DNA from 3 places in the Pseudarthrobacter sp. 01T43 genome. Region 1 is predicted to be linked to each of the others. Evidence: riboswitches for the same ligand, from Rfam matches in the RefSeq annotation. Region 1 holds a riboswitch; each other region holds the start of a gene.
The links. A riboswitch is a leader RNA that binds a small molecule or an ion and turns the genes downstream of it on or off. The one in region 1 is predicted to bind thiamine pyrophosphate.
Positions count from the first base shown of each region.

Region 2: linked by a shared signal. The riboswitch ahead of thiO (glycine oxidase ThiO) and the one ahead of AC1DIM_RS01890 (bifunctional hydroxymethylpyrimidine kinase/phosphomethylpyrimidine kinase) in region 1 are both predicted to bind thiamine pyrophosphate.
Region 3: linked by a shared signal. The riboswitch ahead of thiC (phosphomethylpyrimidine synthase ThiC) and the one ahead of AC1DIM_RS01890 (bifunctional hydroxymethylpyrimidine kinase/phosphomethylpyrimidine kinase) in region 1 are both predicted to bind thiamine pyrophosphate.

Region 1 is NZ_JBFTPV010000002.1:57,290-61,595, forward strand. It holds gene AC1DIM_RS01885 (Rne/Rng family ribonuclease) at 1-1,727, shown strand, start outside; TPP riboswitch at 1,844-1,941, shown strand; gene AC1DIM_RS01890 (bifunctional hydroxymethylpyrimidine kinase/phosphomethylpyrimidine kinase) at 1,924-3,612, shown strand; gene rplU (50S ribosomal protein L21) at 3,885-4,193, shown strand; gene rpmA (50S ribosomal protein L27) at 4,253-4,306, shown strand, end outside.
Region 2 is NZ_JBFTPV010000004.1:181,792-186,097, reverse strand. It holds gene AC1DIM_RS06600 (thiazole synthase) at 1-405, opposite strand, end outside; gene thiS (sulfur carrier protein ThiS) at 410-646, opposite strand; gene thiO (glycine oxidase ThiO) at 643-1,968, opposite strand; TPP riboswitch at 1,961-2,080, opposite strand; gene thiE (thiamine phosphate synthase) at 2,108-2,842, shown strand; gene AC1DIM_RS06580 (RNB domain-containing ribonuclease) at 2,906-4,306, shown strand, end outside.
Region 3 is NZ_JBFTPV010000006.1:235,135-239,440, forward strand. It holds gene thiC (phosphomethylpyrimidine synthase ThiC) at 1-1,693, opposite strand, end outside; TPP riboswitch at 1,743-1,850, opposite strand; gene AC1DIM_RS08870 (VOC family protein) at 1,969-2,844, shown strand; gene AC1DIM_RS08875 (hypothetical protein) at 2,959-3,396, shown strand; gene rpsP (30S ribosomal protein S16) at 3,604-4,020, shown strand; gene AC1DIM_RS08885 (RNA-binding protein) at 4,022-4,264, shown strand.

The sequences.
Region 1 (4,306 bases):
TCCTCAAGGACCGTTTGCCCGAGCATGCCGGCGTGATTGTCCGGACCGCTGCTGAGGGCGCCTCGGAAGAGGAGCTCACGCACGACATCAACCGTTTGCGCGCTCAGTGGGAGGGCATCGAAAGCCAGTCCACCTCCACCAAGATCCTGGCCCCGGAGCTGCTCTACGGCGAACCGGATCTCACCATCAAGGTGGTCCGGGACGTCTTCAACGAGGACTTCTCCAAGCTGATCGTCTCCGGCGAAGAAGCGTGGGACACCATCGAGGCCTACGTCACGTATGTTGCCCCGGATCTGGTTGGGCGCCTGGAAAAGTGGACCAAGGACCAGGACATTTTCGCCGCGTGGAGGATCGACGAACAGATCCACAAGGCACTCGAGCGCAAGGTCTTCCTGCCGTCCGGCGGTTCGCTGGTCATTGACCGCACCGAAGCCATGACCGTGGTGGACGTCAACACCGGAAAGTTCACCGGCAGCGGCGGCAACCTTGAGGAAACTGTTACTAAGAACAACCTCGAAGCGGCCGAAGAAGTGGTCCGGCAGCTCCGGCTCCGCGATATCGGCGGCATCATTGTCATCGACTTCATCGACATGGTCCTCGAGTCCAACCGCGACCTGGTGCTCCGCCGCATGGTGGAATGCCTGGGCCGTGACCGCACCAAGCATCAGGTGGCGGAAGTGACGTCGCTGGGTCTGGTGCAGATGACGCGAAAGCGCATGGGCACCGGTCTCCTGGAGGTCTTCGGCGAACAGTGCGAAACCTGCGCCGGACGCGGTATTGTTACCCACGACGACCCGGTGGAGCACCGCCGAGCAAACACCGTCGCCGCCGAGCACCATGTGCAGCGTGCGGACAACCGCCCGGACACGCAGCGCACGGACAACCAGCGCATCGACACCCGTCCGGACGCCCAGCAGGGCGCCCGGACTGACCGGAAGCGCCGCCGCGGCCGCGGCGGGCAGCCCCTGGACGTAGCACCGGCGGCTCCGGTGCAGATCCATACGGTCCACCCGGATCCGAGCGACGCCGAGCGCCATGCCAAGGCTGAAGCCACCAGGGCAGCCCTCGCGAACATTGCGGCCGCCGCCCACGCTGCCCATCTGCACGACGACGAAGTAGCCCATGCCGCTGCCGGGAATGCCGCCAGCCAGGAGGCCCCGGCCCCGGCACGACCTTCCGAGACGGACAACACGGGCCGGCCCGCCGCCGTGCTGACGTTCGGTGGCGAGCAGGTAGTGCTGCCGTTCGTGGAGCACCACGAGGAGCAGCCACAGGCTCCGGCGCTGACTCTTGACCGGCTGGCGGAGGCATTCGCCAAGCTTGGCGAACCGGCACCTGTTGCCGCAAGCGTGCCGGCCGAAAGCCAGCAGGCTGCACGCCAAGCCGAAGGCAGGTCAGCGGAGCGCCAGCAGACCGAGCGCCAGCAGCCGGCGGAGCCTGCCCGTCAGACTCCTGCCCAGGCTCCTGCCGCGCCGGAGAAGGACTACTCCGACCACACCGAGCAGCCCCGTGCCCGGCGTCCGCGGCGGAACCGGAGCGCCAGCCGTGCCCAGGGCGCAGCTAACGCCACCACGGTGGAGCATCATGAAGCCGTTCAAGCCGCCACCGCAGGGCATACCCATGCTGCCAAGACGCCGGAGCGGACCAATGCTCCGGCGGCTGCCACGCAGGCCGAGACCAATGCGCCGATTATCCTGGGGGTAGGGGTGCCCGCTTCGGAGCTCTGACTCTGCCCGGGGACAACAATCAGGATGCCCGCACCCGCCCCTTCCCGGGGGCGCGTGCGGGCATCCCGCGTTCCGGCTTCATCTAAGGCGGCGGGAGCGGGGAAAGGCTAGGGTGGGTTACTGACACGGGGTGCCGCGCAAAGGGCCGGCTGAGATCCACACCCGTTGAACCTGTCCGGTTAGCACCGGCGAAGGGATGTCTCCTTTGGCTTCGACCTATGTCCTTCCTCCCGCAACCCCCGAGACTTCCGGAACCCCCGCAACCCCCGAAACTCCGGGAACGGCGAAACCTGTACAACCGCGTGCCGCCCGGCACCCCGTGGCCGGGTCATCCGCCTCGGTGGCTGTGCTGCGTGATACCCCGCGTGTCCTGTCCATCGCCGGATCGGATCCGTCCGGCGGGGCAGGCATCCAGGCCGACCTCAAGAGCATTGCCGCCCTGGGTGGCTACGGGATGGCAGCCATCACCGCACTGACAGTTCAGAACACCCGGGGCGTCCAGGATGTCCATGTGCCTCCTGCTGCCTTCTTGCGCCAGCAGCTTGATGCGATCAGCGATGACATCACCATCGACGCCGTCAAGATCGGTATGCTGGGAAATGCGGAGGTAATTGACACGGTCCGCAGCTGGCTGGAGAAGGTACGTCCCGGCGTCGTGGTACTGGATCCGGTCATGGTGGCCACGAGCGGGGACCGGCTGCTGAAGGAATCGGCGGAGGCTGCGCTGCTCGCGCTGCTGCCCCTCGCGGCCCTGATCACGCCCAACCTCGCTGAGCTGGCCATCCTGGTGCACGAACCGCAGGCCCGGGACTGGGCCGCCGCGCTGGAGCAGGGCAAGCGCCTGGCCGCAGCCACCGGCGCCACCATCCTGGTCAAGGGAGGCCATCTCGACGGCGATGCGTGCCCGGATGCCCTCGTCAACACCGGAGGTCTGCTCTCCAGTCCGGTGGTGGAAGTGGCCGGAGACAGGATTCCCACCCGCAACAGCCATGGCACCGGCTGCTCGCTGTCCTCGGCCATGGCCACGGCACAGGCCCGGTTGGGGGACTGGGAAGCGTCACTTCGGCAGGTGAAGCCTTGGCTTGCCGGCGCCCTGGAGGCGTCAGGCCAGCTGGAGGTCGGGGGCGGCAACGGTCCCGTCCACCACTTCCACCACGTCCCGCAGCCCGTCGCCACCGCGGAACTCGCAGCCGGGGAACTCGCGGCCGGAGAATTCGCCACCGGGGAAGTCGCGGCCGGAGAATTCGCCGGGACCCTTCGCCAGGCGGCGGCCCCCGATCTGGACGCCATCTACGGGCTCGACTTCATCCGCGGACTGGCCGCCGGCACCTTGGCGGAGGACCAGTTCGCGTACTACCTCGCTCAGGACGCCATCTACCTCAACGGCTACTCACGCGCCCTGGCCCGAGCCAGTGCGCTGGCGCCTACGGAAGCCGCCCAGCTGTTCTGGGCCCGGTCGGCCCAGCATTGCCTCGAGGTCGAATCCGAACTGCACCGCACCTGGCTCAGCACACGCACGGTGGAGCACGTCCTGGGCCCGGTCACCAAGTCCTACGTCGATCACCTGTTGGCAGCCTCCACCTCCGGCAGCTACGGAGTGCTGGTGGCGGCACTCCTGCCGTGCTTCTGGCTCTACGCCGAAGTGGGCCAGACCCTGCATTCGCAGTTCCTGGCAGCCGGAGCACCGGAAGAGCACCCCTACGCCGAGTGGCTTCGGACCTACGCGGACGAGGACTTTGCGCAGGCAACCCGCGATGCGGTCGCCTTGGCTGACGAGGCAGGCAGCAGGGCGTCAGCGGACGAAAAGGCCGCCATGCTCCAGGCGTTCAGGCACTCATGCCGTTTCGAAGTGGATTTCTTCGACGCGCCGCGCCTGCATGCCTGAACATCTCCGGCCGCGGCAGCCGGTACGATAGTCGGGCACGGTTCTGGATTGTCAGTAGTGATCCCCCCAGTGGGACTTATCACAGACAACCGGCCGTACCCAGCCTCATTTGCAGCCGAAGGCGAAATTAGCGTATTCTAGATCTTCGGTGCTTACGCCAACACTTGGGTTACGACCCCACGGCGTTGAGGCACAGCGGGAATCCCAGCCAGTTTTGGTTCCGGGCCCGCACGCAAATTTAGTTATAAACGTCGAGAGAAGTGAGTTCCCAAGTGGTGTACGCGATTGTCCGCGCAGGCGGCCGGCAAGAGAAGGTCTCCGTTGGAGACTTCGTTACCCTCAACCGCGTCGCCGGTGGAGCTGGCAGCACCATTGAGCTGCCCGCCCTGCTCCTGGTGGACGGTGACAAGGTCACCTCCGCAGCTGCGGACCTGGCCAAGGTAACTGTTACGGCTGAGATCCTCAACGACCTCCGTGGTCCGAAGATCGTCATCCAGAAGTTCAAGAACAAGACCGGTTACAAGAAGCGCCAGGGTCACCGTCAGGAACTGACCAAGGTCAAGATCACTGGTATCAAGTAACCTTCGTTACTGTTCAGGTTTTCAGCAGATTCCCCAGAATTTAGAGGCAGGCATTTCAAATGGCACATAAAAAAGGCGCGAGTTCCACTCGCAACGGTCGTGACTCCAACGCC
Region 2 (4,306 bases), on a different contig from region 1:
GAGCTGTTCGGTAGCGTCCACGAGCTCGACGGCGTCCGGCAGCAGCGTCTGTTCGTCGGCGATGACTTCCAGCTTGACCCAGTCCGTTTCCAGGGCTTCGCGGGCCAGCTCGGCCGTCATGACAGCGTCGCGGGCGGTAAAACAGCCAGCGGTGTTGGGCAGGACCCGGATTCCATGGTCCACCAGGAGTTGGAAGAGCGAGCCGGACTCGGCGGGCGAGTATCGCCTCATCGCCACGGTGGTGAGCTCCGTCCCGGACGCCAGCAGGGCGGCGCCCAGGCCGTCCAGGCTGGGAGCTCCACCGGTGCCCATGATGAGGCGGGAACCAAGTTCCACGCCGTCGATGACAAACCGGTCGGTATCCACCGAGGTGGTCCCGGTGCTGATGTTGTTCATGACCGTCATGGTGTCAGCCTCCCTGTACTGCCGTGACCAGTTCGACGCTGTCCCCGTCGGCGAGCGTCGTGACGAACCACTGGCTGCGCGGTACCACTTCTGAGTTGTGGGCAACGGCGACGCCGAGTTTCTGCCCGTCCGCGGCCTGGCCGTTGGCGGCGAGGGTACGGCCGGTGATCTGGCTGACCAGGGTGGTGATGGAGGCATCGCAGGGCACGGCATGGGGCGAGCCGTTGAGGGTGATGTTCATGCTGTTTCCTTCGTGAATTGAAACGTGGCTTGGGGCTGGGTGGAAAACCTGTCCGGGTTGAGGGCCTGCCATCGCGGATCTTCGCGGCCGTCCAGCAGGTCGCGGCAGATAACTGCGGCTGCCGGAGACAGCAACACGCCGTGGCGGTAGAAACCGGTCGCGATAATCAGCCCCGGAATATGTCCTGAGCCAGGAGCAGGCACGCGGCCCAGCAGCGGCGCGTTGTCCGGAGTCGCGGGACGCGCCCTCGTGGTGCATTCGAGGAGCTCCAGCTCGGCGACGGCGGGCAGCAGGACCTGAGCGTCACGCAGTAATTGGTACACGCCGCCTGCCGAGACGGCACGGCCGCCTGCCGTGGTATCCCCTGCTTCGGGCAGTGCGTCCTCGCGCTGGGTTGCGCCGATCACCACCGTGCCGTCCTGCCGGGGCACGATGTAGACCGGCACGCCGTGGACCATGCCCCGGACGGTGGACGTCACCAACGGGCGCAGGTGCCGGGGAACGCCGAGCCGCAGGATGTCGCCGTAGACGGGCCTCAGGGGGAGCCGCATCCAGTCCGGCAGGCCTCCCAGGGCAGCCGCCTGAAGGCCGTTGGCCACGATGGTCTCCCCCGCCAGGACTGTTCCGCCACTGGCCAGTTTCACCCCGCTGACGCGGCCGTCCTCCCACAGGAGCGCGGTGGCGCGGTGATCAACGGCGAACCCTCGGCTGGCGCCGTCCACGGCGGTCCCTGCGCCCGGTCGGTGGCTGGCCAGGACTTCCCGCAAAGATGCGATCAGCCTGCGCGGGTCCACCTGGTGGTCCGCCGGAATGTCCAGGGCACAGGAAATGGCCGGACTGAGCAGCGGTTCCCTGCCCCTCGCTTCCCGGACCGTCAGCGGCTCCACCAGCAGTCCGTTGGCCTGTTGGACGGCCCTGAGGTCCATCAGTGCCCGACGGTCCGCTGCGTCGGCACCGACGGCGAGGGTCGGCGTCGTAAGGTAGCCAAAATCCCCTGCCCCGGCCTCGGCGAGGCCGGCCGCGAAGGCAGGCCACAGGTGCGAGGACTCAAGCATCAGCTCCAGCAGGCCTTCCTCCTGGTAGTGCAGCTCGCTGACAGGGGCGAGCATGCCGGCGGCCGCCCAGCTGGCCCCTGAACCCGGTTCGTCATCGATCACCACCACGGACCGGCCGGAGAGTCGCGCCTCCCAGGCGATGCAGTGGCCAATGACTCCGCCCCCGATCACCGCCACGTCGGCGTGCAGGACGGTGGGGCTGTCCAGTCCACAGCTCGTGGCAGTGTCAGGTGTGCTGGCGGGCGCGCCGCCGGATGGGGGGACCATGTGATTCCTTCCCTACGCCGGTACTAGCCGGATCAGGTCAAGCGGTCGGCTTTGATGCCCTCTCAGCCCGGCCGCTTTGTGACGGCTGCAACGGGCTCCCGCAGTACTCGCCCAGTTTAGGGGAACTATGGTGGTTTTTATGAACGTGTCTTCCATCCCCAGCATCCTCCCCAGCCCCACCATCCAGGAACCCGGCGCCGGCCTGCCCCCCGGCGCCAGGCTGTACCTGTGCACCGACGCCCGCCGCGACCGCGGGGACTTTGCAGAGTTTGTGGACGCGGCGTTTGCCGGCGGCGTGGACATCATCCAGCTCAGGGACAAGGGCATCGAGGCCGCCGAGGAGCTGGAACTGCTGACGGTCCTTCAGGCGGCCGCCGCCCGCCACGGACGGCTCTGGGCGGTCAATGACCGCGCCGACATCGCCATGCTGTCCGGCGCGCCGGTCTTCCACATCGGTCAGAAGGACCTGCCCGTGGCCTCCGCACGCACACTACTCGGGGCCGGTGCTGTGGTGGGGCTTTCCACCCACACCACTGAACAGGTGGAAGGCGCCATCCGGTTGTCGTCCTCGGTGACTGCCGACGGCGGCCTCGACTACTTCTGCGTGGGACCGGTCTGGGCCACCCCCACCAAACCTGGCCGGGCCGCCGTCGGCCTTGACCTCGTGCGGTACGCAGCGGACGCCGTTGGTGCCACCGGCACCCAGGCCGCGTTGCCCTGGTTCGCGATCGGCGGGATTGACCTGGACAACGTCGAGCAGGTGGTGGCGGCAGGTGCCAGCAGGATCGTTGTGGTCCGCGCTATTACGGAAGCCTCGGATCCCGCCGCGGCGGCCAGGGCACTCCTCGCCGCCTTGGATGCCGGCGCTGCCTAGGAATCCAGCCCTCAGCTGGGCGGGCCGTGCACGTTCCCGGGAAATCGGGCTAATCTGACTTTTGTGTCCCATCATCGGTTGGCCCCCAACGTCCACGAGAAGACCAACGCCCTCGCGGCAGCCCTGAGTGCCCTGCGGACCGAGCTGGAATTGCCGGGGCCTTACCCGGCCGAGGCGGTCCGCGACGCCGAGGAGGCCGTGGCAGCCCATCAGCTGCCGCCCTCCGACCTGACGGAGGTTGAGTTCCTGACCATCGATCCGGCGTCGTCCACGGACCTTGACCAGGCGCTGTTCATCGAGCGTTCCGACGCCGGCTACCGGGTCCTGTACGCCATCGCGGACGTGCCCTCCTTTGTCCGCCCCGGCGGGAACCTGGACGCCGAAACCCGCCGCCGCGGCCAGACGTTCTACGCCCCGGACGGCCGAATACCGCTGCACCCCGAGGTCATCAGCGAGGAGGCGGGCAGCCTGCTTGCCGATCAGCTGTGTGCCGCGTTTGTCTGGGAATTCGGGCTCGACGACGCCGCCCACGTTGGCAGCGTGTCCGTCCAGCGGGCAACCATCCGCAGCCGGTCCAAATTGGACTATAAGGGTGTCCAGGCCGAGATCGACGCCGGAACAGCCAACCCCGTGCTGCACCTCCTGAAGGAAGTGGGGCTCAAGCGTGTTGAACTGGAACGCCAGCGCGGCGGCGCCAGCCTGAACATGCCGGAGCAAGAAATCGTCCAACTGCCCGACGGCGGCTACCGGATTGCCGCGGCGCCCCAGCTTCCGGTGGAGGACTGGAATGCCCAGATTTCGCTGATGACCGGAATGGCGGCGGCGGACATGATGCTGGCGGGGAAGGTTGGCATCCTTCGAACCATGCCCGCCCCGGACGAGCGTTCCCTCAGGCATTTCCGGCTCCAGACGGTGGCCCTCGGCAAGGCGTGGGACGGGAAGATCAGCTACGGCGAGTACCTCCGCAGCCTCGACCCCACCGAGCCCCGGCAACTGGCCATCATGCATTCCGCGGGTATGCTCTTCCGCGGAGCCAGCTACACCGCCTTTGACGGCACCGTCCCCGAAGCTGCCATCCAGTCGGCCATCGGCGCTGCCTACGCCCACACCACGGCTCCCCTCCGGCGGCTTATTGACAGGTTCGTCCTGGTGATCTGCGAAGCCCTGAGCAATGGCAAGCCGGTCCCCGACTGGGCGCGGGAAGCGTTGCCCACCCTGCCGGAAATCATGGCCGCCTCTGACCAGCTGGCAAGCCGGATGGAACGCATGGCGCTGGACACCGTGGAAGCTGCCCTCCTGGTCAACCACATCGGCCAGGAGTTTGATGCGATTGTCATTTCCGGGTCCAAGCCGCAGAAGGAGAACGGCAACGCCGCCAAGAACGGGAACGGGAAGAACGGGGCCGCCAAGAACGGCAACGGCCCCTCAGGGATCGTCCAGATCGCCGAGCCGGCCGTGACAGCC
Region 3 (4,306 bases), on a different contig from region 1:
CATCGGCGGAGCCGTACTCGTCCCGGATGTCCTGGCTGATCTTCATGGAGCAGAACTTGGGGCCGCACATGGAGCAGAAGTGGGCGGTCTTGGCAGGCTCGGCCGGCAGCGTCTCGTCGTGGAACGCCTCCGCGGTTACCGGATCGAGGGACAGTGCGAACTGGTCCCGCCAGCGGAATTCGAACCTCGCCTTGGATAGGGCATCGTCCCGCTCGTGGGCGCCCGGGTGGCCTTTGGCCAGGTCGGCGGCATGAGCTGCGATCTTATAGGTGATCACGCCGGTTTTAACGTCGTCCTTGTTGGGCAGCCCCAGGTGTTCCTTGGGCGTCACGTAACAGAGCATGGCCGTGCCGTAGCGGGCAATTTCCGTGGCGCCGATGGCCGAGGTGATGTGGTCGTAGCCCGGAGCAATATCGGTCACCAGCGGTCCCAGCGTGTAGAAGGGAGCGCCCTTGCAGAGGTCCTGCTGGCGTTCCACGTTCTCCCGGACCAGGTGGAACGGTATGTGCCCAGGACCTTCCACCATCACCTGCACGTCAAATTCCCAGGCGCGCTGGGTCAGCTCGGCCAAAGTGTCCAGCTCGGCGAACTGGGCGGCGTCGTTGGCGTCCGCCGTCGCACCGGGCCGGAGCCCGTCGCCCAGGGAGAAGGCGACATCGTACTGGGCAAAGATTTCACACAGCTCATCGAAGTGGGTGTACAGGAAGTTCTCCTGGTGGTGGGCGAGGCACCAGCCGGCCATGATGGACCCGCCGCGCGAGACGATGCCCGTGACACGGTTGGCGGTCAGCGGCACATAGCGCAGCAGGACTCCGGCGTGGATGGTCATGTAGTCGACGCCCTGCTCGCACTGTTCGATCACGGTGTCGCGGAAAATCTCCCAGGTCAGCTTGTTGGCCTCGCCGTTGACCTTCTCCAGCGCCTGGTAAATGGGCACCGTGCCGATGGGGACGGGGGAGTTGCGGATGAGCCATTCACGGGTGGTGTGGATGTCGTCGCCGGTGGACAGGTCCATGACGGTATCCGCGCCCCACTGGGTGGCCCACTGCAGCTTGTCCACTTCCTCGGCAATGGAGCTTGTCACGGCCGAGTTTCCGATGTTGGCGTTGATCTTCACCAGGAAGGCCTTGCCGATGATCATGGGCTCGGATTCCGGGTGGTTGATGTTGTTCGGGATGATGGCGCGGCCAGCGGCCACTTCGCTGCGGACCAGTTCCACGTCGCAGTTTTCGCGAAGGGCCACGAACTGCATCTCGGGCGTCACCACACCGCGGCGGGCATAATGCATCTGGGTGACGGATTTGCCGGCGACGGCGCGGCGGGGCACCGGCCGTGCCCCCTTCCATTCCGCGGACGCGGCGCCGCGGCGCACGGCCGATTTGCCGTCATCGAGCAGGTTCCGTTCCCGGCCCCCGTACGGCGCGGTGTCGCCGCGCGCTTCGATCCAGGCGCGCCGGAACGGGCTGAGTCCCACCACCGGATCGCTGCCGGGACCGGCCGTGCGGTAGACCCGGAAGGGGCCGTTCTCCTCGCCGTTGGGAGACGGCTCGAGAGCGATTTCGGTGACGGGCACCCTGATTCCGGAACTTTCATCGCTGATATACGCCAGCGCGTGGGATTTCAGGGATTGGGTTTCCGCGGCTTGGGGCGACGCCGGTTCGGATGCGGCCGGCGCCGTGTCGGCTCCCGTCACGGCGCTGGCTGTCGCATTTTGGGCAGGAATGGGCCATGCTTTTTGCGTACTCAATGGAATACTCACTTCCTTCGCCGGCATTACCCGGACAGGTTCAACGGTCGCAGGCTGCGGCAGCCCGATCTCAGCCCCTGCAAGGGCACCCGTGTGGTCAAGACGAAGCTACCACAGCTGGTGCGGAATCCTTCGGATCACTTGAATTAAATTGAAGCTTCAAGTAAATTAGATGCATAACGGCCTTCAATCCCGAAGGCCTGCGGACCGGGAGCGTTCACATGACTGCAGAAGCCACCAGCCAGGATCTTCTYCCTGCCGACCTCTCCATGGGCACAGTGATGCTCAAGGTGGGCGACATGAAGCTGATGACCGACTATTACCAGCGCGCCCTGGGACTCGAGGTGGTCGCGGAGGAGGATGGTGGCGTTCACCTGGGCCGCCTCAAGCGCCCACTGGTCCACCTGGCGCCAGCGCCGTCGCTGCACCTGCCGGGCAGGGGAGAGGCCGGGCTGTTCCACACGGCGCTGCTCTTTGATGACCAGGCTGCACTGGCTGCCACGGTGGCCACCGCCGCCCAGTTTGACCCCCGGCTCTTTACCGGCAGCGCAGACCACCTCGTGAGCGAGGCCTTCTACTTCAACGACCCCGAGGGCAACGGCATCGAGCTCTACTGGGACCGCCCCCGCAAGAACTGGTCCTGGAACGGCACCGAAGTAGTGATGGACAGCCTGGCACTGCCACCCCAGCGCTACCTTGAACAGCACCTGAGCCAGGAATCCCTGGACGGCCAGCTGGCCACTGACGCCGGTGTGGGCCATGTCCACCTCCAGGTGGGAGATGTCCAATCGGCGCACGAATTTTACGTGGGCACCCTGGGCTTCGAAAAGACCGCGGGCTGGCATGGGCAGGCGCTGTTTGTCTCCGCCGGACGCTACCACCACCACATGGCCATGAATGTTTGGAACAGCCGCGGTGCCGGTCCGCGAAAGGACACCCTGGGCCTCGGCGAGGTGCTTATCGAGGTGGCTTCCGGTGACGACGTCGGAGCTCTCGCTGACCGCCTGAAGGTCGCCGGTGTGGCCTCCCACCACACTGGCGCCGAGCTGCGGTTCGAGGATCCCTGGCGTAACAACATCCGGGTTGCTGTCCGCTGAGAGCCGGTGGCCGGAAGTGCGGCCTGCCATGCACTAGGCTGATTTCGAACGGCCGGGGCGGCACCCTATGCTGCCCGCCTGGGCCGCACCGTCGACGGAATGAGGGTTGTTCCCATGGGCTTCACTGAAATCTTTGTAGCTACCCACGACGCCGCGCTGAAACGCGCCGGCGTCCTCGATGCCGGCGGCTCGCCGTCCGGCTCCGCGCTGCGGATACCTGGCGTCAGTGATTTCGAAATTGAACAGCTTGGTGATCTCGCCGGGGCCGCGGTCCACGCCGGTGGTGAGGGGTACGAACTCGCCATGGTTGACGTTTCCAGCGACTCCCTTCTTGGCGTTCCACCGGCCATGGTCCGGGCTCTCGCGGACCTCCTCACCTATGAAACTGAGGGCGAGGGCAACGTGTTGGATGACGTCGCCGAAAAATGGGCTGCCCAGGACGACATGCCCTTTGGCGCGGCCGACGCCCGGACGTACGTCCAGCAGCTTGCCGGGCTCGCCGGCGGAATCGACGACGCCGATCGCACCGGTTTGTACGTCTGGTCGTCCTAGGCTGGGTGTCTTCGGGGTCCGTCCCGCCGGCCCCGCCCCGTGTCAAGTCGAAATCCTGGCGCTGATCTGGCACAATAAACAGGTACTCGATCTGCGTGGCCCCTCTCTCCGCGTCCGGATCCTGTCCTTCGAACCCTCAAGTACGGCCCGCCCCACGGGTGCAGAACGTTGGTTCAACCCTTTTCTGAAACAGGAGTGACCACAAAAGTGGCCGTAAAGATTCGCCTTAAGCGCTTTGGCAAAATGCGCGCACCGTACTACCGCATCGTTGTCATGGACGCACGCTCCAAGCGTGACGGCCGTGCCATCGAAGAGATCGGCAAGTACCACCCCACCGAAGAGCCCTCGTACATCGAGGTCGACACGGACCGTGCCCAGTACTGGCTCGGCGTCGGCGCACAGCCGTCCGAGCAGGTTGCCGCGATCCTCAAGATCACCGGTGACTGGCAGAAGTTCAAGGGCCTCCCGGGCCAGGAAGGCACCCTGAAGACCAAGGCTCCCAAGGCTGCCTTTGTTGCCCCGGAAAAGGGTTCCGTGATCATCCCGGAAGCCATCACCAAGAAGGCAAAGCAGTCTGACGCAGCCGAGGCTCCGGCTGAAGCAGAAGCCACCGAGGCTGAGTAAATTGCTGGCAGAAGCGCTCGAACACCTGGTCCGGGGGATCGTTGATTCGCCGGAAGATGTCAAGGTCAGCTCGAAGAACAACCGCCGCGGGGACACCCTCGAGGTTCGCGTTCATCAGGATGACCTGGGACGGGTGATCGGCCGCCAGGGCCGCACCGCACGTGCACTGCGCACCGTTGTGGCGGCACTGGCAGACGGCGAACCGGTCAGGGTCGACGTCGTCGACACCGACCGCCGCCGCTAAGCGCTCGGCAGTACCAGTTTTTTGCTCCGGCCCTTCCACCCA